Ammoniphilus sp. CFH 90114: one gene and its partners. The protein of the gene in region 3 interacts with the protein of the main gene of each other region in a pairwise test. Links are inferred from orthologs where the notes say so. Each region holds a gene or a part of one and is shown on either strand. Other genes may lie near its edges. The genes, in order: EIZ39_RS17615, tsaE and rlmB.

Region 1 (4,803 bases), on a different replicon or contig from region 3:
GTACAACCTTATCGTATCAAAAAAATTCCAACTCGTCTTTTCTTTTTGCCATCATGATCTGATAATATAAAAATTAGAATGTAGGGATTGGAGCCATCAATAACATGATTAAAGGAATTGGCATCGATATTGTGGATAAGGAACGCATGCAACACGTACTACAAAGACAAGGTCAGAAATTTATTAATAGAATACTTACCGAGACCGAGCAAAAAGGAATGCCATCAACAGGCGATCGACAACTCGAATATGTAGCGGGAAGATTTGCGGCTAAAGAGGCTTTTGCGAAGGCGACGGGGTTTGGTTTTGGGAAAGAACTCAGCTGGCAAGACGTTGCCGTACTACGTGATGATAGAGGAAAGCCGACACTGGAGCTATGCCGAAAATGGCTGGAGATTCATAATCCCAAGCTAAAGCAAAGCTATCATGTCTCCATCTCACACGAAAAGAAGTACGCCGTAGCACAAGTGATTATCGAGGAATGATTTAATAAAATTAAGGGTTGTCAGCATAACTGGACAGGTATGGACATACATATATAACGCGGGATCAGGAGGGAAGAAGGGTGTATTTGGTGAATGCGCAACAAATGCGAGAGATTGACCGCTTCGCCATGAAGGAAATCGGCATTCCAGGCATTATCTTGATGGAAGCAGCAGGGCAAGCTGTGGTGAAAGAAGTGGAGGCCAGATGGGCCACCCCGAACGCTCGAGTGGTAGTTTTAGCGGGACACGGAAACAATGGCGGAGATGCTTTTGTGGTATCCCGGCACTTGCTGAATAAAGGTTACCGTGTGCAAACTTGGCTGGTAGGGACAGAGGAAAAGATGAGTACGGATGCGGCAACGACTTATCGTGCGCTTATCGGTAGCCAGTATGCGGTCAAGCTGTTTGGTAACAGTAGCTGGGAGGAGTTCATTCAGGACTTGCAGTGGGCTACTCTCATTGTAGACGGGCTGCTTGGAACCGGGGTTCAAGGTCCTTTAAGGGAGCCAATAGGGAGGATCATTGAAGAGGTCAATCAACAGGAACAAGCTGACGTGATCTCTATTGATATCCCAAGCGGGGTAAATGCGGATACAGGATCGGTGGAAACCAACGCTGTAGAGGCGGATGCAACGGTGACGTTTGCTTACCCGAAGTGGGGGCAATACCTATTCCCTGGTGCTGCGTATTGCGGTGAGCTTCTGGTGAGAGACATCTCCATCCCGGGTTGGGTAGGGGAAAAGTTAGCACCTACGGATCAACTTTTGGACGAGAAGATGATGACTTCTCTTTTGCCGAAGCGTTCGCGCCACTCTCATAAAGGAACATTTGGGCATGTTCTCATCCTTGGTGGTTGCCATTCTTATGTAGGAGCACCGGCTCTTGCCTCCATGGGTGCGATTCGATCAGGGGCGGGTATGGTTACCTTGGCTATACCGAGAACGATCCAGCCTATGGTTGCTGGTAAGGTGACGGAAGCGATCTATTGGCTTTGGCCCGAAACAGAAGGCTATTTCTCTAAAAATAGCTGGAAGTTGCTCACCGAGAGGAAAGGGCGGTTCGATTTTACCATCGTGGGCCCTGGAATGGGCCAGGCTCCTGGAAGCGAATGGCTGGAGCAAGTCATCCGTCACACAACAGGCCCTCTCTTGCTGGACGCAGATGCGCTAAATCTTTTAGCTAAAGATCTTTCCATGCTTAAAGGCAGAGAGCAGGTTGTGCTTACGCCTCATCCCGGTGAAATGGCCAGGCTAGCAGGTGTATCCGTAGAGCAGGTTGAAACCAATCGACCTCACATTGCCCGACAATTTGCTGTTCACCATCAGGTGTATGTTGTGCTTAAAGGGACTTATACCATCATTGCTACTCCAAAAGGAGAAATCTTCGTCAGTCCACGCGGTAGCTCCTCCTTGGCTAAAGGGGGATCTGGAGATGTCTTGTCAGGCATGATTGGATCCTTTGTCAATCAAACGGGGAACATACTGTCGGGGATTCTGTTGGGGGTTTATCTTCACGGAATGTCGGGAGAATTCATGGACGAATATAGCGGTGCAGCAACTGATTTAGGAAACTGGATTGGCAAAGCTGTCAAAGATCTAACCGCAGATAATGCGTAAGATACACAGTATATAACCCTGAAAAGGGACCCTCCTTTGTTCTTCTCCTGTATTAACGTACAGGACAAGGAAAGCTTGTCAGCTTTGAGAAAAGCGCCAAGTTTTCTTAAAAAAATGAGCGAAGGGGATGAATCAGATAATGAAACGCAAACTCGGATGGCTAATCATGCTAGTCACAATCCTATCCATGCTTGCAACAGGTTGTGGTCCTAAGGGTGTCGATGCAATTGTTGGAGACTTGGGTACGAAGCTAGAAAAAATGACGGGGTACAAGATGAATGCAAAGCTTACTTTGCAAACGGGGAAGGACCCTCAGACTTATGATGTAGAAGTATGGCATAACAAGCCTGACTTCTATCGCGTAGCTCTAACTTCCAAGGAAAGAGACATAACGCAAATCATACTTAGAAACCAAGAGGGAGTGTTTGTCCTTACTCCTCATCTCAATAAAAGCTTCCGATTCCAAAGCGGATGGCCAGAAAATCATGCCCAAGTTTACTTGTATGAATCTTTAGTGAAGAGCATTTTAGATGACGAGCAACGCGTATTTACAGAAGAGGATGGTAAGTATGCTTTTGAAGTGAAGGCAGACTATCAAAATCGCTCCTTAACGACCCAGAAGATCTGGTTAGGCACCGACCTGTCGCCGATTAAAGTGGATGTCATGGATACCAACAAGAATGTAATGGTGACTGTGGAATTTGCCGACTTTGAAGGGGATGCCAAGTTTGATAATGACTCCTTCAATAAAGAGAGAAATATGGAGACAAGTATGCTTCAGTCCTCTGTACCGACTATGGCGAACGGAGAGCCTAAGCAAGAGCCAACAGGCAGCTTTGGTGTGATCCAGCCTACTTATGTGCCGGAAGGGGCAACATTCACTGGGGTGCAAAAAGTAGATACAGCGGAAGGGCCACAGATTGTTCTTCGCTATAAAGGCGATTTCAACTTTACCCTTATTGAAGAGAGACCTAAGGCAGCTACGGTTAGCTATCCAAGCGGGGAAATCGTTGACCTTGGACATACGGTAGCAGTTATGACCGGTGAGCAGAAGAAAACACTGACTTGGACTTACGATGGAGTGGAATACCTATTAACAGGAGATCTCCCAGAAGATGAGATGATCTCTGTCGCGAAGTCTACCTTTAATCAAATCGGTAAATAAGGAAAAGGAAGGGCGTCGTTTTTCTCCCTATTGAACAAATTGACTTCCATGAATAAATCAGATAAGGTAGATTATAACTATGGGCAGCCTATATTTATGGCTGCCCTTTCCTCTGGTTTTTTATTAGGGACCATGGTTATCTTAAAGGAGTGTGGTGAAGTGAAAGATATAATGATTCAAGAGCAATCAAATTATATGGATATCTTCCAAAAAAGACCTACACGCTACCGGATTTACGAGACGGTTGTTTACATGCTGGTCATGTTCATTCTGGCAGGATATATGCCTGCTGACAGCGGCTTGTATAAAGTACTGGCGGTAGTGTCGGCTGTCGTGATAATTGGAGGGGCTCCTATTATTTATAGAAGGGTACTAGCTCCAGAGTATATTCTTACGAAGACGGAGCTGTTTATTCGTCTAGGTGGGAAAGAAAGAGTGTTTTCTCTGCTTGACGTAGAGCGAGCTTCAGAATGGAAGGCTCTGTTTCGGTTGAAGGGGAAGAAGGAGCCTTTAATGGTTTCTCGAAAATTTTTAGATATGCTAGATGATCAGTTACAGAAAGTGAGAAAAAATAAGAAAAGGTGATCACCTATGGGAGAGAAGTTTTACCGCAATACTTGGGTAGAGGTTGATCTTGATGCCATTGCTCATAATGTACGAGCTTTCCGGGCCCATCTTCCAGAGCAAACGCAGATCATGGCTGTTGTTAAGGCAGATGGCTATGGACATGGGGCCATTCCTGTGGCAAAAGAAGCACTAGCTGCTGGAGCTACTTATCTCGGGGTAGCCTTACTAGACGAGGCGATCGAATTAAGAGAAGCGGGGATTACAGCCCCTGTTCTTGTGTTAGGATACACCGCTCCGGAGTTTGTGGGCGAGGCGATTACTCGTGATATTACCTTAACCGTGTTCCATCCGGAAGTCATTGTTGCGATTCAGAACGAAGGCGCCCGACTGGACAAGCAGGCTAAGATTCATATCAAGCTCGATACCGGTATGGGAAGGGTCGGTGTACGGACACAAGAAGAATTAGATCAATTGATGCAAGCGGTTGCCGAATCCGACCGTGTAGAGGCAGAGGGAGTCTTTACCCATTTTGCCTGTGCGGATGAAGAAGATCCGTCATATACCACGGAACAGCATCATACGTTTATTAAAGTGATTGAACCATACACATTCCCTATTATTCATTGCAGCAATAGCGCCGGTGGGATTCTTTATCCAAATTGGGGTTATAACATGATTCGATTGGGAATAAGCTTATATGGACAATATCCGTCTGCTTTCACCAGAAATAAGGGTATCGAGCTCAAGGAGGCTTTTTCCTTAAAAACGAAGATCGCGCATATCAAGAGCGTTCCTGCGGGAACTTCGATTAGCTATGGGGCTACTTTTACTACTTCAGGTGAGTCGGTTATTGCGTCTCTTCCCATCGGATATGCGGATGGTTTTTCACGAGCTTTATCCAATAAAGGGCAGGCTATCGTGAAAGGTACCCGGACACCTATTGTCGGAAGGGTTTGTATGGATCAGCTGA
Region 2 (11,056 bases), on a different replicon or contig from region 3:
GCAATTTTTGATAAGAAAATATATTCCGCGTCAAACGGTGGCAGCGCCTTACCTAGAGCCAGCACTAGAGGATAGCTATAAGCGTCTTATTAGTCCAGCTGTGGAGCGGGAAGTCCGCAATGAGTTAACGGAAACCGCGGAAGAACAGGCCATTCATATTTTCGCGGAGAACTTGCGCCAGTTGCTATTACAGGCTCCGGTAAAAGGGAAGATGGTTTTAGGTGTCGATCCTGCCTATCGAACCGGCTGTAAGTATGCCGTGGTTGATGAAACAGGCAAGCTTCACAAGGTAGGAGTAGTATACCCGACTCCTCCTATGAATAAAGTCGAAGAAGCAAAACGTGTTTTAAAAGATGTGATCCAGACCTATGGGGTTAATCTTGTAGTGATTGGGAATGGGACAGCTTCACGGGAAACTGAAGAATTCGTCGCTACGATGCTCAAGGAGATTAATCAAGAGATCTTCTATATTATTGTGAGTGAAGCAGGAGCAAGTGTTTATTCCGCCTCTAAGCTTGCAGGGGAAGAGTTCCCTGACTTAGATGTTGCCGAGCGAAGTGCGGTATCCATTGCCCGCCGTTTGCAAGATCCGCTGGCTGAGCTAGTAAAAATCGACCCTAAGTCCATTGGAGTCGGGCAGTATCAGCATGACGTAAGTCAAACTCGTCTGACCGAGAGCCTTCAGTTTGTGGTAGAATCCGCGGTAAACTATGTTGGGGTTGATGTGAATACCGCCTCTCCTTCCCTGCTTCAATATGTTTCGGGAGTAAGCAAGCAAGTAGCGAAAAATATTGTCAAGCTAAGAGAAGAAACAGGTAAGTTCTCGAATCGGGCTCAGCTGAAGAAGGTCCCTCGCTTAGGGGATAAAACATACGAACAGTGTATCGGCTTCCTGCGTGTGATGGATGGGGCGAACCCATTGGATAAGACCCCAATCCATCCTGAATCCTATGAGAAGGTGGCTAAGCTGCTAGATTTATTAGGGATTCAAGCTACTGATATTGGTTCTCCAGAAACGAAGGAATTACTTCAATCCGTGAATGTACCGGAGATGGCAGCCCGATTGGAAGTTGGGGAACCCACCCTTCAGGATATTCTAGACAGCTTACTTCGACCAGGTCGAGATCCTCGAGATGAGTTGCCGAAGCCTTTATTGCTTAAAGATGTATTGACCATTCAAGACCTGAAGGTAGGAATGGAGCTGCAAGGAACCGTTCGTAATGTGGTCGATTTCGGGGCTTTTGTAGATATTGGGTTGAAAAATGATGGGCTTGTCCATATTTCAAAGCTAAGCGGAAAATATGTTAAGCACCCTTTAGATGTCGTATCCGTAGGCCAAATTGTTACAGTATGGGTCACAGAAATCGATGTAAAGAAAATGCGTGTAGGACTTTCTATGGTTCCTGTCACATCATAAAAGGAAGCAGTCATGATTGACTGCTTCCTTCGTTTTATCCCAATGACGAAAGAGCTGCTTTTTAAGAAAAGCTCCTGTCGGTATTTTTTTGTTTATAGACGAACCAACAATCGTTTAAAAGACGGATTTGTCTCCGATCTTTACCGAGAAAGGCACGCATCAACTGTTTGCGCAGCCACTCTGGCATCCCTAAGTCCCTCCTCTGTCCCTTCTGCTGTCTGGGGAAATATCTGTTAACAATAAGATATTCAGAAAAGGGAAGAGGGTGAACAACTAAATTTCTTCTTCTTCCGCTAAATACTCTAATTGAGCTTGAAAAGCACGAATCTCAGTCAATAAAGAGATCAAAGGATAGTTTTCTTCTTGGATTTCTACAAAAGTAGCTTCTAGGCGATTAATATAATCTAGGCCAGTTACCACTTCGTGATCGTAGGACACCATCTCAAGGTCGCTGCACTCTGCGATGACGGAAGGTAAAGTTGGCACCTCGCCGGCTGTCAGTTTATCAATCTCCTTATGTAGACGGCGAAACAAGGCCACAAATTGATACATATGATCTTTCGGTATAGCAACGAATTCAAGTCCAGATTGTCCTTGTAGGATGCAAAAGCGCATGTCTAATTTCCTCCATCTCTTTCTGCTGTCTATTTGCTTTTAAGTCTACTTCAATATTGTGAACCATTTCAAGTTTCCTGTTGGTTTTATTGCGGTCAAGGTTGGTGAAAGATATAATAAGCAGGGAACAATTTCTAATGAATACTAGGAGTGTCTAATTTGAATCCTTCAAATGACGAATATGTGTTTACGTCCCATTCAGCGCAACAGACGCAAGTATGGGCGGAGCGGTTAGCTGAGTGGCTCGTACCGGGAGATGTCATTACCTTAGAGGGTGATCTAGGTGCAGGGAAAACGACATTTACCCAAGGATTAGCTCAAGCTTTAGGCGTGAAGGGCGTGGTCAATAGTCCTACCTTTACCATCATAAAAGAATACCAGGGACGAATGCCCCTTTATCATATGGATGTCTATCGAATGGATGATGAGTTTGAAGAAATGGGCTTTGATGAGTACTTTTATGGAGAGGGTGTAACGGTAGTAGAGTGGGCTAGCCGGATCGACTCTTCTTTGCCTTCTGAATTGCTTTCTATTTATATTAAACGATTAGAGGGAGATTCAAGAGAGATTCAACTCATTCCGAAGGGCGCGCATTTTCGCAAGATCTGTGAGGAGTTGAAGAAATGAAGATACTCGGAATAGACACCTCAAATTTAGTTTTAAGTGTAGCTGTCATGGAAGAGGATAAGTTGTTAGGGGAATATACGACCAACCTAAAGAAGAATCATTCCATTCGACTTATGCCAGCCATTTCCTTGCTAATGGAAGAATTGGATGTAGACCCGACAGATCTCACGGGGATTGCGATTGCCCATGGTCCAGGTTCTTATACAGGTACGCGAATGGGAGTCACGACAGCGAAGTCCATGGCCTGGTCACTCGGTATTCCGCTTGTGGGGATCTCTAGTTTAGAAGCGGTAGCTGGGAATGCTCCTTATTTTCCAGGGCGAGTGTGTCCAATGTTTGATGCAAGGAGAGGCCAAGCTTATGCGAGCTTATTTGAGAACGGTGAACGCGTGATGAAAGATCAAATTCTTCTGGTCGAGCCATGGTCAGAGCAGTTGGCAAGTGAGGGCACACCTGTCTTATTTCTTGGAGATGATGTGGCTCTGCACCGTCAGATGATTGTGGATAAGATGGGGACACTAGCCGTGTTCGGACCGGCGGAATGGAATGTTCCGCGAGCCTCCTATATTGCAAGAATAGGCATGGAAGAAATAAAGGCGGGACGACATGTGGAAGTAGATACTTTTACCCCGCAGTATCTTCAGCTCGCTGAAGCCGAGTCGAAATGGTTAGCTTCACAAGGGAAGTAGGTGAGATTCGCTAGCCATGGAAAATTATCTCGTCCGTAGAATGACGCTCCATGATATCGACAAGGTTGAGGAGATTGAGAAGACGACGTTTACGATTCCTTGGTCGAGGCAATCGTTTGAAAATGAACTGTCTAACAATCAATTTTCTTATTATTTAGTTCTCGAGGTAGAAGGACAAGTAGCAGGATACGGGGGCATGTGGATCATAGGAGATGAAGCCCATGTCACCAACATCGCCATTGCATCTGAGTATCGAGGGAAGAAGTGGGGCGAAAAGCTGATGGTCGCCATGAAGCTTCATGCGATCTGTCAAGGGGCCAATGCCATGACATTGGAAGTAAGAGTATCAAATACCGTCGCGCAAGGCTTGTACAAGAAATTAGGATTCGATAAAACAGGGGTTCGTCCTAGATACTATTCCGATAATGGTGAGGATGCCCTAATTATGTGGGTGAACTTTGATCATGTTGAAGACAAATCAGTGGAAACAAAGAGTTCTTGAAAAATATGAACAGCAGCAAATTTCGGGCAAGCCATGTTATATCTTAGGCATTGAAACGAGCTGCGACGAAACATCAGCAGCTGTGATTCGGGACGGTGTAGAGATCTGTTCGAATGTCATCTCTTCGCAAGTGGAGATTCATAAGCGTTTTGGCGGGGTTGTTCCCGAGGTAGCCTCTCGTCAGCATGTGGAGGGCATCACGGTCATTCTCCAAGAAGCTCTGGATAAGGCAGAGATCACACTTGATGATGTATCTGCGATCGCTGTCACGTATGGTCCGGGGCTGGTAGGAGCCCTACTTGTTGGCGTTTCAGCGGCTAAGTCCATAGCTTATGCGAAGGGAATTCCGTTAATCGGTGTCCATCATATTGCTGGACATATCTATGCGAATCGTTTAGTCAAAGAGATGGAATTCCCGCTTATTTCTCTCGTCGTATCGGGTGGACATACGGAATTAGTGTATATGAAAGAGCATGGTTCCTATGAGATACTGGGACAGACGAGGGATGATGCAGCAGGGGAAGCTTATGATAAAGTCGCTCGTTCCTTATCCTTGCCTTATCCAGGAGGTCCTCATATTGATCGGTTAGCTCATGAGGGGAAAGCTTCTATTCCTTTCCCTAGATCTTGGTTAGAACCGGGTTCTTATGATTTTAGCTTCAGCGGTTTGAAGTCAGCTGTGTTGAATACGTTGCATAATGCGGCTCAGCGGGGTGAAGAGTTATCCCCAGCCGATGTAGCTGCGAGTTTTCAGGCTTCCGTCATTGAAGTGTTGGTAGAGAAAACTTTCCGTGCTGTGGAACAATACGGAGTTAAGCAGGTCCTGTTAGCCGGCGGAGTAGCCGCGAATAGAGGGCTACGTACAGAGCTCACAAACCGAAGTGAAAAGGAAGGAATTGATTTGGTCATTCCTCCGTTGTCTCTCTGTACGGATAATGCGGCCATGATCGCTGCTGCTGGTTATATTCAATATCTAAGGGGAGACTTTGCGGAATTGGATTTGAATGCGATTCCTGGTTTACCTTTGAGTTAAAAGGGCAACTATGTAAATAGTTGTCTTTTTTCTTTTTAACTATCGTTTCTTCCGCACGCACGTTCCCGTGGACAAGTTATTTATAAAAATCTGTGGATAATGTGAGTAAGTCTGTGAGTAAGTGATATTGCTGGGTTTGTAACTAATTTAGCACGTTAATAAAAATAAGAACGTATTTTGTCGAAAATGTGGATAATCAAGTAGAAACGCGCGATTACAGCTACGAAGGCTGTGTATAACTATGTGGGTATTGTGGAAAAGAGGGTAATTTGTGATGATTCGGAATATTTTATCCACAATTTTGGTTTTTTTCTGTTTGTTCTTGTCAGGCTCCGTCATGGCTTCTCAACAGCAGCCGACAAATCGAGTTTTTGTCGTCCTGATTAATCATTTTTCCCTAGAAGACGTCAAACAAATGGAGTCGATGGAAAAAGGGCAATGGTTGCATGAGGGTGTTGTTGGGGCGATGAATCTGAGAACGGCAGCTGAAATCAGTGATTGGAACAATCTGATCACAATGAGCAGTGGAACACGTGCGGTAGGGCAAGCTAAGGCAGCGGAAGCGTATATGGGGAACGAGTTGGTGGGTCAAACTTTCGCTAAACATCTTTATCAACAGCTTGTGGGTGTCGAAGGAAATGATAGGTCGATTTATCTTCCGAGTTTTCACCAGCTTGTGGATAACAACAGAAATCAACCGTACACGATTCGTCCTGGGCTGTTGGGTGACCAACTTCAGCAGCAAGGCCTACATACCTATGTGATAGGGAACTCGGATAAAGGAGAAGATGTCGCGAGATTTGCCCCAGCTCTTGTGATGAATAGCAGAGGTGCTGTGGACGCAGGGGATATCTCGGATCGTGTGAACCGAATGGATCCACAGAAAGTTTATGGCATGACTACGGATTATAGTTATATTCTAGAGCAGCTGGAGACTCATGATGAGGCATCGCTCCTTGTGATAGAACTTGGGGATCTCTATCGTCTGTATTCCATGAAGAATGCCATGAATGGCGACCACTTCGCTAAGATGAAAGATCAAATCCTAGCAGAAATGAATGCTTTTATAGGAAGTCTGGTAGAGAGGAGAACAGAGGACGATATGATTCTCGTTCTTTCTCCAATGGTCCATTCGGATGCACAAGCCATAAAGTCCATGATGTCTCCTTTTGTTCACATCGGTCCTCATCGAGGGGAAGGCATTCTCTATACCGCAACAACACGACAAGCAGGAGTAGTAGCGAATGTGGATGTTGCACCGACGATTTTACAGTGGTTGGGAATCCCTATTCCAGGAGAGATAACCGGGAGGACGATCTCAGTTGTCCAAGGAAATCAGTCGTTTTGGAAGGATTGGGAGGAGATTAAACATATCTATTCCACACGTTCGAAGGTATTGTATGGGTATGTCACCTTTCAAGTTGCCGTTTTACTGGTCGCTGCAGCCTTTTGGTTCTTGGCTAAACCGTCTCACCCCTTGTATCGTACTATAAATGGGATCCTTCGTTTTCTGTTGCTTGTGATTACTTTGTCACCGTTTCTGTTTCTTATTCTCCCGTCGTTTCCTATGATCCAACAAGCTAACTTGACGATTATCTTCTTGCTGGTTCTGGGAACTGCTTTATCTGCGGCAGTGATTCGTTTACCTTTTCCATGGTTGTTTTTAGTGATTAGTTTGTTAAACTGGATTCCCATCTTACTTGACGGAATAGGGTGGCAATCTTCCTTGATGAAGCGTTCCTATCTCGGCTATGATCCGATTATAGGGGCAAGGTACTATGGAATCGGCAATGAATATATGGGAGTCGTAATCGGCAGTTCTATTCTTAGTTTGGCGATGCTTCTGGAAATTACTAAAAAACACATGGCTATCGTTAAAGGAGTCGCCATGGGAGTATTCGGACTCTATCTCATTTTCTTCTCCTTGCCGGGATGGGGAACGAATGCAGGAGGAGCCCTAACGGCTGTTGCGGCTTATAGCACCTCGTTTATTCGATTGTTTGATATCCGGTTGAATGGAAGGTATATCTTCTGGGGGATGTTATCGCTCGTTGTTGCGCTATCAAGTCTGTTTCTCATTAACATGATGGCGGCGGATCAAGTTCAGTCTCATATCGGGAGAGCCATGGAAAAGCTAGCGCAGGGGAACTGGGCAGAGATTGGGCAGATTATCGAGCGTAAATTATCCATGAACTGGAAGCTGATTGGAGTATCGTCCTGGAGTAAGGTGTTTATTACTTCTTTGCTGGTGTTAGGGTTGCTATGTTATAGACCAGCAGGAATGATCAGACGTCTATCAGAGAAGTACCCCTATGCTGTAAGAGGATTCTTCGGGATCATCGTTGGAGCTTTTACCGCTTTGGCCGTAAACGATTCTGGTATTGTGGCAGCGGCAACAACCATCATCTATATGGTGGTGCCTTTACTATTCCTGGGATTGAAGGAAAAGATGGAGGAGGCGTAGATCGCAGGGTGGGGTGGTAGTAGGCTACTTTAGGCAGAAAAAATAACCGGAGTAATTCCGGTTATTTTTAGTTTGAAGGGCTTTGAGGGGGAAATAGCGGAACCAATTCCGCTTATTCGCCTCAAAACCAATCAAAGGTAGGGTTTGGTGGCGACTAACGGAAAATATTCCGCTTATTATGGCCATTTTTGAACCGATCGGTCAAATAGCGGAAGAACCTCCGCTTATTTGCACGACCCTGTGCCGGCCTGCCTCCCGCCACTAGCCGAAGCCGAAAGAAAAATAACCGGAGAATTTCCGGTTATTTTTAGTTTGATGGAATTTGAGGGGGAAATAGCGGAACGAATTCCGCCTATTCGCCTCAAACACAGTCAAAAGTGGGGTTTGGTGGCGACTAACGGAAAATATTCCGCTTATTCTAGCCATTTTTGAACCGATCAACGAAATAGCGGAAAAACCTCCACTTAATTGCCTGTGGGTATCACCATCCGGATCCTCTGCCGAACCATCATCCCTATTCCTGTAACGACTCCCACTCTTCCATCAAGGATTCTAAGCTCTGGTTTTTCGCTTCAAGCTCTTGGTTGATCTGGTGAGCTTTCACCGGATCGGCGAAGGTTTCGGGTTGACAGAGAAGGTCTTGAAAGTGAGCAATCTCTACTTCAAGCGCTTCAATTTTCTTCTCGATTTCCTCGATCTTGCGCTGGCGTTGCCGTTCTTTCTTTTGTTGTTCCTTATCTTGGAAGAAGGATTCTTTGTCGGAGTTTCTCCGACCTTTATCTTCTGTGGTGTCAGCAGCAGTAGGCTGAGCTGCCTTCCCGAGCTCTTCCATTTCCGTTTTCTTCTCAAGATAATATTCGTAATTCCCTAAGTAGCTCACGGCTCCGTGGGGCGCAAGCTCAATCACTCGACTCGCCATTTTATTTAAGAAATAACGGTCATGAGACACGAATAAAATAGTACCAGGGTAGTCCTCTAAGGCATTCTCTAGCACTTCTTTACTGTAAATGTCTAAGTGGTTGGTTGGCTCATCGAGAATGAGAAAGTTAGAGTTCTGAAGCATGAGCTTAGCTAGGCTGACTCTTGCTTTTTCTCCGCCGCTTAAGGAAGATATTTTCTTCAGCACATCATCGCCACTGAATAAAAAGTTGCCTAGCACCGTACGAATATCCTTCTCAAGCATCTGAGGGTAATCATCCCAGAGCTCATGTAGAACGGTTTTGTCAAGATTCAGTTCTTTTTGCTCCTGGTCATAGTATCCTATAGATACATTAGAGCCAAGAGAGATAGAACCAGCTAAAGGCTGCAATTCACCGACTACGGTCTTTAAAAGAGTAGATTTTCCTATCCCATTCGGGCCGAGTAAAGCGATACGCTCTCCCCGGTCTAACTGGAAGGTGAGCCCAGAGCTGAGCTTTTTGTCCTTATAGCCTACAGATAAATCTTTGATTTTTAACACTTCGTTTCCACTTACCCGGTCGATATCAAAGGAAAAGGAGACTCGCTTGTCCGCCGTGATCGGACGGTTCACTCTATCAATCTTATCGAGCATTTTTCTCCTGCTTTGGGCTCTCTTGGTTGTTGAGGCTCGGGCAATGTTGCGGGCAATGAAGTCTTCAAGGCGATTAATCTCGGATTGTTGCTTCTCAAACATCGCTAATTGCCGCTCGATATCTTCTGCTTTTAGATCAAGATACTTGGAGTAATTCCCAACAAATCTTCTACATTCCGTCCGCTCAATCTCATAGATCACCGTAACCAGGGCATCTAGGAAGTAGCGGTCATGGGATACTACGAGAACGGCACCCGTGTAGTTGTGCAGATACCTTTCCAACCAAGTTAAAGTTTCGATATCTAAGTAGTTGGTCGGCTCGTCCAATACGAGAATGTCTGGAGTTGTTAAAAGCAATTTGCACAAGGCTAACCGAGTCTTCTGACCACCGCTGAGAGAGGAGATCAAGGTCTGGTAGTCTTCTTCGTAGAATCTTAAACCATGAAGAATGCTTCGGATATTCGCCTCATATTGGTAGCCGCCAAGCTCCTTAAAGCGCTCGGAGAGAGAAGAGTATTGGCTTAAGAGTTGTTCATAATCTTTCTCTGGCATCGGATCGCCCATCTTGCTTTCGAGAGCACGAAGGTCGTTTTCCATATTACGCAAAGAAGAGAAGACAGAAATCATCTCGTCCCATATGGTTTTGACGGATTCTAGTCCACTGTCTTGAGCGAGGTATCCTAGTTGAACATCTTTACCTTTACGAATATCTCCGGTATCTGGAAGGAATTGCCCAGTAATAATCTTTAGAAGTGTAGATTTTCCTGCTCCATTAACTCCGACAAGTCCAATTCTCTCGCCGGTTTGAATCTGCAGGTTTATTCCGCTGAGTATGGGTTCTGCAGCAAACGATTTGGAAATGTCAACTGCTTGTAATAAAATCATGGATGTCACCTCGTATTAATATACATTCTTTAGTTTACCACATTCCTTATGCGAAAGGTGACGGGGAAGGGAGGAAGATGAACATAGTGAGCAAAAAATGGTTAAGAAAGCAAATACTATCCAAGAGAAGTCAGATAGAGAGCAGTATAAGAAAGAAAAAGTCTGAGCAAATTGTTCGTCAAATATTAGATAACCAAAGCTATAAAGAAGCAAAAACTTTGTTTTCCTTTGTCCCTTTTGGGGATGAAGTGGATATTCGTGAGCTGTTATCGACGGCCTTGCAAGAGGGAAAAGAAGTCGTTATTCCGAAGACGTTTGTAGAAAAAAAAGAAATGGTTCCTTACCTGTTTAGGGGATGGGAAACCTTAGTTCCGGGAATCTATGGCATCTTAGAGCCTGACCCCGAAATATCACCGACAGCGAATCTAGAGAAAATAGATCTTATTATTATGCCAGGTGTAGCTTTTGACCATAATGGTGGAAGACTTGGGTATGGAGGGGGCTACTATGATCGTTTTTTGTCAAAGCTTCCTAAACTGCCAAGGATGATCGCACCTTGTTTTGTAGAACAAATCGTAGAATCCATTCCAATGGATGACCATGACTTCCGGATGGAAACCATTGTTACGGACGAGGGATGGATTGACTGTATAAATTCGTTTTAATTACGTTGTGAAATCATGTACAATATAGATGGACTCTTGTTACTGAACTGAGACTTATTTATCTTTCAACTAGGAGGATTTTCATGTCTGTATATAAAATTGGTGTTGTCACAGCGAGCAATTCGATTTATCGAGGAGAAAGAGAAAACGATAGCGTAGAAAAGCTAATTGAGTTGCTAAAGAAGCACTTAGATAGTGAGATACATATTCATCGCACTGTTCCCGATAGCATCGAGATGCTGAAGGAGACTATGATTGAGCTAACGGATAGAGAAAGAGTGGATTTACTTTTAACCGTTGGTGGAACGGGACTTAGTCCGGAGGATGTGACTCCTGAAGCTACAGAAGGGGTTATCGATCGCCATGTTCCAGGACTAGCGGAAGAGATGAGAAGGGCATCTCTTGCGAATTCTCGTCGTGCGATGCTCACTCGTGCGATTTCAGGTACACGAGGCAACACCCTAATTGTGAACTTTCCTGGCAACCCTAAGGGAGTGGAAGAGTGTTTTACAGCTATATGCGACCAGATTCCACATGCGATTAATATCATTCATGGGAATGTGGGGGTTGGATCTATTACAAGGGAGGAAAAGTGGTGAAATCTTCG
Region 3 (7,568 bases):
GATGTCTAAATCTCTAGGGAACTTCATTCTAGTTAAGGAGTTGCGCGAGCAAGTGCCACCGCATATTCTTCGATTCTTTATGCTGAGTGCGCACTACCGTAATCCGATCAACTTCAGCCAAGAATTACTCGAACAGGCACAGAATGCGTGGGATCGGATTATTACTGCCGTTACAAACCTAGAGCACAGAAAACAGGCAGCGACAGCTGACACGCATCAAGAACAGGAAAAGCAAGATCAATATCGATTGAAGTTTCAGGAAGCGATGGATAATGACTTTAACACAGCGGATGCTTTAGCTATCGTATTCGAGTGGGTTCGTGAGTCGAATCAATATTTGCGAAACAATAAGGTGTCGATGGACGGTATTCAAGTGTACCTCAATTTGCTTAAAGAATTTGGAGATGTACTTGGTCTTCCTTTTATAGCAGAAGGGGCAGAATTGCTTGATGAGGAGATTGATTCACTGATTCACGAAAGAGTTCAAGCAAGGAAAGATCGGAATTTTAAACGAGCGGATGAAATCCGAGATCTCTTACAAGAGCAAGGAATCATCCTTGAAGATACGCCACAGGGTGTAAGGTGGAGAAGGAAGTAAATATGATTTTTCTCGACGAACCATTAAGTACCGAGCCCAAACTGCTGAATCCTCTTACTTTAGCTTATATGGGAGATGCCGTATTAGAGGTCTATGTTCGCCAACATCTTATTGCGAAGAAGGGGGCTAAGCCCCACCTTCTTCACCGGATGGCGACGCAATATGTATCGGCTAAAGCCCAATCAAGAGCACTGCATATCCTGCAAGAAGAATTGACAGAAGAAGAGAGTTGGATGGTGAAGCGTGGACGTAATACCAAGTCGGGCACGATCCCTAAAAATGCGGATCCTATAGAATATCGGAATAGTTCCGGCTTCGAATGTATGCTTGGTTATCTATATTTAACGGGACAGAAGCAGAGATTGGATAGCCTTATAAAAAGAATGTTTACTATAATTGAAACGGGTGAAAAGGCATGAGTGAAGAATATATTGTAGGTAGAAATCCAGTTTTAGAAGTTCTACGCTCCGGCCGATCTGTCAATAAGATCTGGGTTGCTGAGGGTTCGATGAAGGGACCAATGAGTCAAGTGGTCGGGATGGCGAAAGAAGCGAAAATTCAGGTGCAGCTTGTTCCCAAAAAGAAGTTAGATCAAGTAGCTGAAGGAGAAGCTCATCAAGGGGTTGTCGCTTTCGTCGCGGCTTATGATTACGTAGAAGTGGAAGATATCTTGAAGCGCGCGGAAGAAAAAGGAGAATCGCCACTTATTCTAATCCTAGATGAAATCGAAGATCCTCATAATTTAGGTTCTATCATGCGGACGGCGGATGCAATTGGAGCACACGGCGTGATTATTCCAAAACGAAGAGCGGTCGGCTTAACCTCTACTGTTGCGAAAGCAGCAGCGGGCGCCATGGAATATGTTCCGGTTGCAAGAGTCACAAATTTGGTGAGGATAATGGAAGACTTAAAGGAAAAAGGAGTTTGGATGGTTGGAACGGACGCAACAGGAGAACAAGATTTCAGACAAGGTAGATATGATATGCCAATCGGGCTTGTTATTGGGAGCGAAGGCAAGGGGATGAGCCGCCTTGTAAAAGATACTTGTGATTTTACTGTGCGACTTCCGATGGTGGGACATGTTACATCCCTTAATGCCTCGGTGGCAGCAGCCTTGCTCATGTTTGAAGTGCATAGACAACGAAACCCAATTGGCAATAAAACGACTTGATGGGAATAGTGAGGAATGGAAGAGCTACTTGTTGTAGATGGCTACAATATGATCGGTGCCTGGCCTAAGCTTGCCGCCATGAAGAAAAACGAGTTAGGCAGAGCGAGGGACGAACTGCTAACGATGCTTTCTGAATTCCAGGCTTATTCAGGTTATAAAATCGTAGTGGTTTTCGATGCTCACCAGGTACCGGGTATGGGGAAAAGGATTAAAGAGTACAAGGTCGATATCTTTTACACGAAAGAGAATGAGACCGCGGATGAATTAATTGAGCGCCTAGTTAAAAAGGAAATTTCCAGAAAAAGAAGAATCACTGTAGCGACCTCAGATTATACCGAGCAGAGAATGTCATTTGGCTATGGAGCATTACGAAAATCCGCAAGGGAATTACTGGAAGATATTGAGAAGTCGAAGAAATCCATTCGTCAAAAGGTCGATAAAATAAAGTACGAGCCCCTACGTTCAGGCATTCCGCTAAAAGGAGATATAGCAGAACTCTTCGAAAAATGGAGGAGGCAATAATGTTTAACAGAGGAGCCGATTGTTGACGTTCCAAGGTTACATAATGTATAATGATTTCATCTATTCCTCTCCCGTTTGACATGCTTGATAAGATGTGCTTATCATGTATCTCAAGTGGGAGGGGCATGTCGGGAGCCCGGAGGGATGAAAACGTGAATGTCGACCTTAAAGACGTAGATATACCCGCTGAATATGATTACATATCTGATGAAGATCTGGTTGACATGGTCAGAGAGGGTGACTCGGATGCGTTGGAATACCTCATTCATAAATATAAGAATTTTGTCCGGGCGAAGGCCAGATCCTATTTCTTAATCGGGGCTGATCGAGAGGATATTGTTCAAGAAGGAATGATTGGACTTTACAAGGCGATACGTGATTATCGCGGGGACAAGTTGACATCTTTTAAGGCGTTTGCTGAGTTGTGTATCACAAGGCAGATTATCACCGCAATTAAAACTGCGACTAGACAAAAACACATCCCACTCAACTCTTACGTTTCCCTAGATAAACCGATCTATGATGAAGATTCCGACAGAACGCTATTGGACGTGATTTGCGGTACACGAGTTACAGACCCTGAAGAATTGATTATCAATCAAGAAAAGTTTGATGATATCGAAGATAAGATGGCACAGATTCTCAGTGACTTAGAAAGACAAGTGCTAGCGCTTTATTTAGATGGCCGCTCCTACCAAGAGATTGCGGTTGACTTAGATCGGCATGTGAAGTCGATTGACAATGCGTTGCAGAGAGTGAAGCGTAAACTTGAAAAATATTTAGAAATCAGGGAAATATCTATACTAAAATGATAAACCTCACTAAACGATTAGTCCTTTAGGGCTTTGGTTTAGGTGAGGTTTTTGCTTTGTATGATGTGCGGTGTGGGCCTATTTGTAATAGTTGTAGGAATGTGACTTCGTAACTATTGTCCGTGAGTTTGGTTGTCTGTTTCGTGATTTTCGTTTGGTTGTTGGAGCTGAGAGACGGAAAGTGATCGGGTTATTTGTAATTATTATTGATTTGTGAGAAAGCAGCTAGAATTCGTGATCAAAACAGGTCCGATAATTGCAATGATTACCGGTTCGTGGTTTTCGGTGTCCAGATCGTGAGAAAAGTGGATGAATACGTGAGAATAACGAAAATGTCGTGAGTTTGAGCTGGAGAGAAGTATTAGAACGGATTGAAATTGAAATATCCAGACCATTTTTCGACTAGGATTAGGAGTGAAGAGAAAAAGTTGACCCACAAAGTCAGGTTAAAACGGGTAAATATCCAGAGAATAGAAGTAGTTATATAGAAAATTGTATTAACAATGCAAAGACAGGCCTAAAATTAAAGAAAATCTAAAAAAGATTACATCAATCAAAAAATCCTATCTCCAATCTCTCCAAAGTTTTCTTTAACAAAATGTTGATTATTCGTCCAAAAACAGTTAATAATGGATGTTAATGATCTGAACTTCCTAAATCGTAATGGAAAACGTTGTGTCAAGATTCAATTGTCATTCTTCTTGACATCGATATTCCGAGTGTGCTAAAGTTTTTAGGGTAGCTGTGCAAGTAGCTGGTTTTACCTGTTAGGATATAGTAGTTTATATGTTTTTAGAGAACGTCTAACACCCTTAACGGGTAAGATTTAAAAATGTGGGAGGTGTAACAACATGCGAGTTATCGTAACTTTAGCGTGCACCGAGTGTAAGCAACGTAACTACACCACAGGCAAAAATAAGCGTAAGCATCCTGACCGCATTGAGATGAAGAAGTTCTGCAAATTTTGCAATGGGCACACTGCTCATCGTGAAACACGCTAACTATAGGCTCGATGTATTGGGGGTGTAGCCGTGGGGTTCTTAGCTAGACTAGGTGCTGGATTTAAGAGTGTGCCTTCTTTTTTTCGTGATGTTGTAGCAGAACTGAAGAAAGTAAGGTGGCCCAATCGCAAGGAGTTAACGACGTATACGTCTGTTGTTCTTGTGACAGTCACACTGATTGCCGTATTCTTTGCGGTTATCGATTTAGGGATTTCACAGATCATTGAATTGATTTTAGGTCAATAAATCGATAGGGGGGAAAGGACGTTACAGTCCTACTGAATGGAAAAGTCTTGGTATGTTGTTCATACCTATTCTGGGTATGAAAACAAGGTAAAAACCAATCTAGAAAAGCGTGTCGAATCCATGGATATGAAGGATAAGATCTTTCGAGTACTCATCCCGACTGAAGACGAAGTTGAGATGAAAGACGGTAAGAAGAAAACCGTTACGAAGAAGGTGTTTCCTGGGTATGTCATCGTCGAGATGATCATGACGGATGATTCTTGGTACGTTGTGCGTAATACGCCTGGTGTAACAGGATTCGTTGGATCGGCAGGTTCTGGATCTAAGCCCACTCCCCTTAAGCCGGGCGAGGTCGATTCGATATTAAAGCAAATGGGCGTTGAGGAAGTTAAGCCTAAGATCGACTTCAACTTAAAAGAAACGGTAAAAGTGAAAGAAGGGCCATTCACCGACTTTGTCGGCACTATAGAAGAGATTCAAACGGACAAGCGTAAGATCAAGGTTCATGTGAACATGTTCGGACGCGAGACGCCGGTTGAACTGGATTACACTCAAGTGGAAAAAATATAAAGTCCGTAAAGGCTTGAAATATACTGCGCGATGTGGTATTTTCAATTTTGTTTCATAAACTCGTTGTGATATAATTTATTGCGACGAAGTGTGTTTTAAGTGGGAGGGCTCGTCCCGTTCACCACATTTCGGATTAAGGAGGTGTGTCACATGGCTAAAAAGGTTATTAAAATGGTTAAATTACAAATTCCTGCAGGTAAAGCGAATCCAGCTCCTCCAGTAGGTCCTGCGCTTGGTCAAGCAGGGGTTAATATCATGGGATTCTGTAAAGAATTCAATGCTCGTACCCAAGAACAAGCAGGTTTGATCATTCCTGTTGAAATAACTGTATTTGAAGACCGTTCTTTTACCTTCATCACTAAGACCCCTCCAGCTGCTGTTCTTTTGAAGAAAGCTGCTGGTATCGAGTCTGGTTCTGGTGTTCCTAATCGTACGAAGGTTGCTACGATTAAGCGCGACAAGGTTCGTGAAATCGCAGAAACCAAGATGCCTGACCTTAACGCTGCTAGCGTAGAAGCTGCTATGCGTATGGTTGAGGGTACGGCTCGAAGCATGGGAATCGTGATCGAAGACTAGTTTCAAGTTGTGAAAGACGTCGGCGAGGATTACGGACGAGTTCTGTTTCTGCCGACGTTTTCTTTAGGCTGCTATTAGCAGCCGGTGGGAGGTAAAACCGCAGAACCGCTACTACCACATAATTTAAGGAGGAAACAAAAGTGGCTAAACAAGGAAAGAAGTTTCAAGAAGCTGTAAAGCTTGTTGACCGTGCGAAGCAATATGATGTTGCTGAAGCAATTGAATTAGTAAAGAAGGCTGCATCTGCTAAGTTCGACGAAACTGTTGAAGTAGCAGTAAAGCTTGGTGTTGACGTAAGAAAGGCTGATCAACAACTTCGTGGAGCTGTTGTATTACCACACGGTACAGGAAAGACTCAACGAGTTCTTGTCTTCGCTAAAGGTGAAAAAGCTAAAGAAGCAGAAGCTGCTGGCGCTGATTTTGTAGGGGATGAAGATCTAATCAACAAGATCCAACAAGGTTGGTTCGAGTTTGATGTAGTTGTTGCTACTCCTGACATGATGGGTCAAGTAGGTAAGCTTGGGCGTGTTCTAGGACCTAAAGGCTTAATGCCAAACCCTAAGACAGGTACTGTAACTTTTGATCTTGACAGAGCTGTTAAAGAAATTAAGGCTGGTAAAATCGAATACCGTACAGATAAGGCTGGTAATATCCACGCTCCTATCGGTAAGGTTTCTTTCGACAACGAAAAGTTGGCTGATAACTTAGCAACTGTTATCGACACTCTTCAAAAGGCGAAGCCAGCTGCTGCAAAAGGAACTTACATGAAGAATATCACTGTAAGCTCCACAATGGGACCTGGTGTAAAAGTGAACTTGGGAACAATTGGTGCAGCGAAGTAGTTGACTTCCTAACGCACTGTTGATATTATATATCTTGTGCCTCAGAGCACATCATAAAAATGAACATTTGATTACCGTAGACAGAAGGTGCTCGTAAGAGCTTAATTTCCTTCCGAGGTGCATAATAGATAGATTATCTATGCCCTCCGCTTGTCTTGTGGAGGGTATTTCTCTTATCTTGCACCAGAAAATCTAATAGGAGGTGTAACATGGCAGTAGTACGTGAAGAGAAAGTTCAATCGGTACAAGAGATTGCAACGAAACTTCGTGAATCTAAGAGTGCTGTATTGAGTGACTACCGTGGCTTGACTGTTAAGCAAGCAACTGAACTTCGTAAACTTTGTCGTGAAGCTGGAGTTGAGTTCAAGGTTTATAAGAACAAGTTGGCTCAACGTGCAACAGCAGAAGTAGGGGTTTCTGGTTTAGATCAATATCTAACTGGACCTACTGCGATCGCGTTTGCTCAAGATGAAGTTACAGCTGCAAAAGTACTTGCTGATTTCGCAAAGAAGAACGATAAGCTTGAAATTAAAGGCGGTATCGTTGACGGAGCGGTAATGTCTGATGAACAAATCAAGGCATTGGCAGCTCTACCTTCCCGCGAAGGCTTACTTTCTATGTTGCTTAGCGTTCTTCAAGCGCCAATGCGTAACTTTGCTCTTGCTGTTAAGGCAGTTGGAGAAAAGAAAGAACAAGAAGCTTAATTCACTAGCGTTCGAACCAATATAACTATTAAAAATTTAGGAGGATTCACACATGTCTAAAGAGCAAATCTTAGAAGCAATTAAAGGTATGTCTGTTCTTGAACTTAACGATCTAGTAAAAGCAATCGAAGAAGAATTCGGAGTAACTGCTGCTGCTCCAGTTGCAATGGTAGGCGGAGCTGCTGCTGCTGAAGTTGCTGAACAAACTGAGTTCACTGTAGTACTTGCTAACGCAGGTGCTGGTAAGATCAACGTAATCAAGGTTGTTCGTGAGTTGACTGGACTTGGACTTAAAGAAGCTAAGGCTATGGTTGACGGAGCTCCTGCTACTGTTAAAGAAGGCGTTTCTAAGGACGATGCAGAAGCTATCAAAGCTAAGCTTGAAGAAGCTGGCGCAACTGTAGAAGTTAAGTAGTTTCTACTTTTATCATCTAAGACCCACTGTTATATGCAGTGGGTCTTGCTTTTTGTACTCTTTTTCTACTCTTCGTATATTTTTCCCTTCGTTCGTACAAACAAGAGATAG

The links.
Region 1: the proteins of rlmB (region 3) and EIZ39_RS17615 interact in binary tests that used the Escherichia coli proteins (3 or more experiments, as listed by UniProt). The link is inferred for Ammoniphilus sp. CFH 90114 from one-to-one orthologs.
Region 2: the proteins of rlmB (region 3) and tsaE interact in binary tests that used the Escherichia coli proteins (3 or more experiments, as listed by UniProt). The link is inferred for Ammoniphilus sp. CFH 90114 from one-to-one orthologs.

The regions. Positions count from the first base shown.
Region 1 is NZ_SDLI01000008.1:51,890-56,692, reverse strand. The notes cover bases 1-2,833. They hold EIZ39_RS17615 (NAD(P)H-hydrate dehydratase), read left to right. Parts: upstream 1-565; coding sequence 566-2,101; downstream 2,102-2,833. Other genes in these bases: EIZ39_RS17610 (DUF4367 domain-containing protein), read left to right, coding at 2,241-2,833; acpS (holo-ACP synthase), read left to right, coding at 105-485. Also shown: more of EIZ39_RS17610, read left to right, coding at 2,834-3,266; EIZ39_RS17605 (hypothetical protein), read left to right, coding at 3,426-3,851; alr (alanine racemase), read left to right, coding at 3,858-4,803. UniProt on the Escherichia coli protein: Bifunctional enzyme that catalyzes the epimerization of the S- and R-forms of NAD(P)HX and the dehydration of the S-form of NAD(P)HX at the expense of ADP, which is converted to AMP.
Region 2 is NZ_SDLI01000008.1:38,784-49,839, reverse strand. The notes cover bases 1,006-3,925. They hold tsaE (tRNA (adenosine(37)-N6)-threonylcarbamoyltransferase complex ATPase subunit type 1 TsaE), read left to right. Parts: upstream 1,006-2,191; coding sequence 2,192-2,659; downstream 2,660-3,925. Other genes in these bases: tsaD (tRNA (adenosine(37)-N6)-threonylcarbamoyltransferase complex transferase subunit TsaD), read left to right, coding at 3,813-3,925; rimI (ribosomal protein S18-alanine N-acetyltransferase), read left to right, coding at 3,365-3,850; tsaB (tRNA (adenosine(37)-N6)-threonylcarbamoyltransferase complex dimerization subunit type 1 TsaB), read left to right, coding at 2,656-3,348; EIZ39_RS17575 (hydrolase/acyltransferase), read right to left, coding at 1,691-2,032; cmpA (cortex morphogenetic protein CmpA), read right to left, coding at 1,479-1,604. Also shown: more of EIZ39_RS17585, read left to right, coding at 1-1,005; more of tsaD, read left to right, coding at 3,926-4,883; EIZ39_RS17550 (hypothetical protein), read left to right, coding at 5,155-7,347; ribosomal protection-like ABC-F family protein, read right to left, coding at 7,862-9,784; EIZ39_RS17540 (5-formyltetrahydrofolate cyclo-ligase), read left to right, coding at 9,871-10,449; EIZ39_RS17535 (MogA/MoaB family molybdenum cofactor biosynthesis protein), read left to right, coding at 10,533-11,048; EIZ39_RS17530 (molybdopterin-binding protein), read left to right, coding at 11,042-11,056. UniProt on the Escherichia coli protein: Required for the formation of a threonylcarbamoyl group on adenosine at position 37 (t(6)A37) in tRNAs that read codons beginning with adenine.
Region 3 is NZ_SDLI01000003.1:431,374-438,941, forward strand. The notes cover bases 1-2,891. They hold rlmB (23S rRNA (guanosine(2251)-2'-O)-methyltransferase RlmB), read left to right. Parts: upstream 1-1,013; coding sequence 1,014-1,769; downstream 1,770-2,891. Other genes in these bases: cysS (cysteine--tRNA ligase), read left to right, coding at 1-598; EIZ39_RS09790 (Mini-ribonuclease 3), read left to right, coding at 601-1,017; EIZ39_RS09800 (NYN domain-containing protein), read left to right, coding at 1,785-2,291; sigH (RNA polymerase sporulation sigma factor SigH), read left to right, coding at 2,444-2,891. In the rest of the region: more of sigH, read left to right, coding at 2,892-3,103; rpmG (50S ribosomal protein L33), read left to right, coding at 3,955-4,104; preprotein translocase subunit SecE, read left to right, coding at 4,135-4,350; transcription termination/antitermination protein NusG, read left to right, coding at 4,387-4,920; rplK (50S ribosomal protein L11), read left to right, coding at 5,071-5,496; rplA (50S ribosomal protein L1), read left to right, coding at 5,637-6,338; rplJ (50S ribosomal protein L10), read left to right, coding at 6,548-7,042; rplL (50S ribosomal protein L7/L12), read left to right, coding at 7,095-7,457. UniProt on the Escherichia coli protein: Specifically methylates the ribose of guanosine 2251 in 23S rRNA.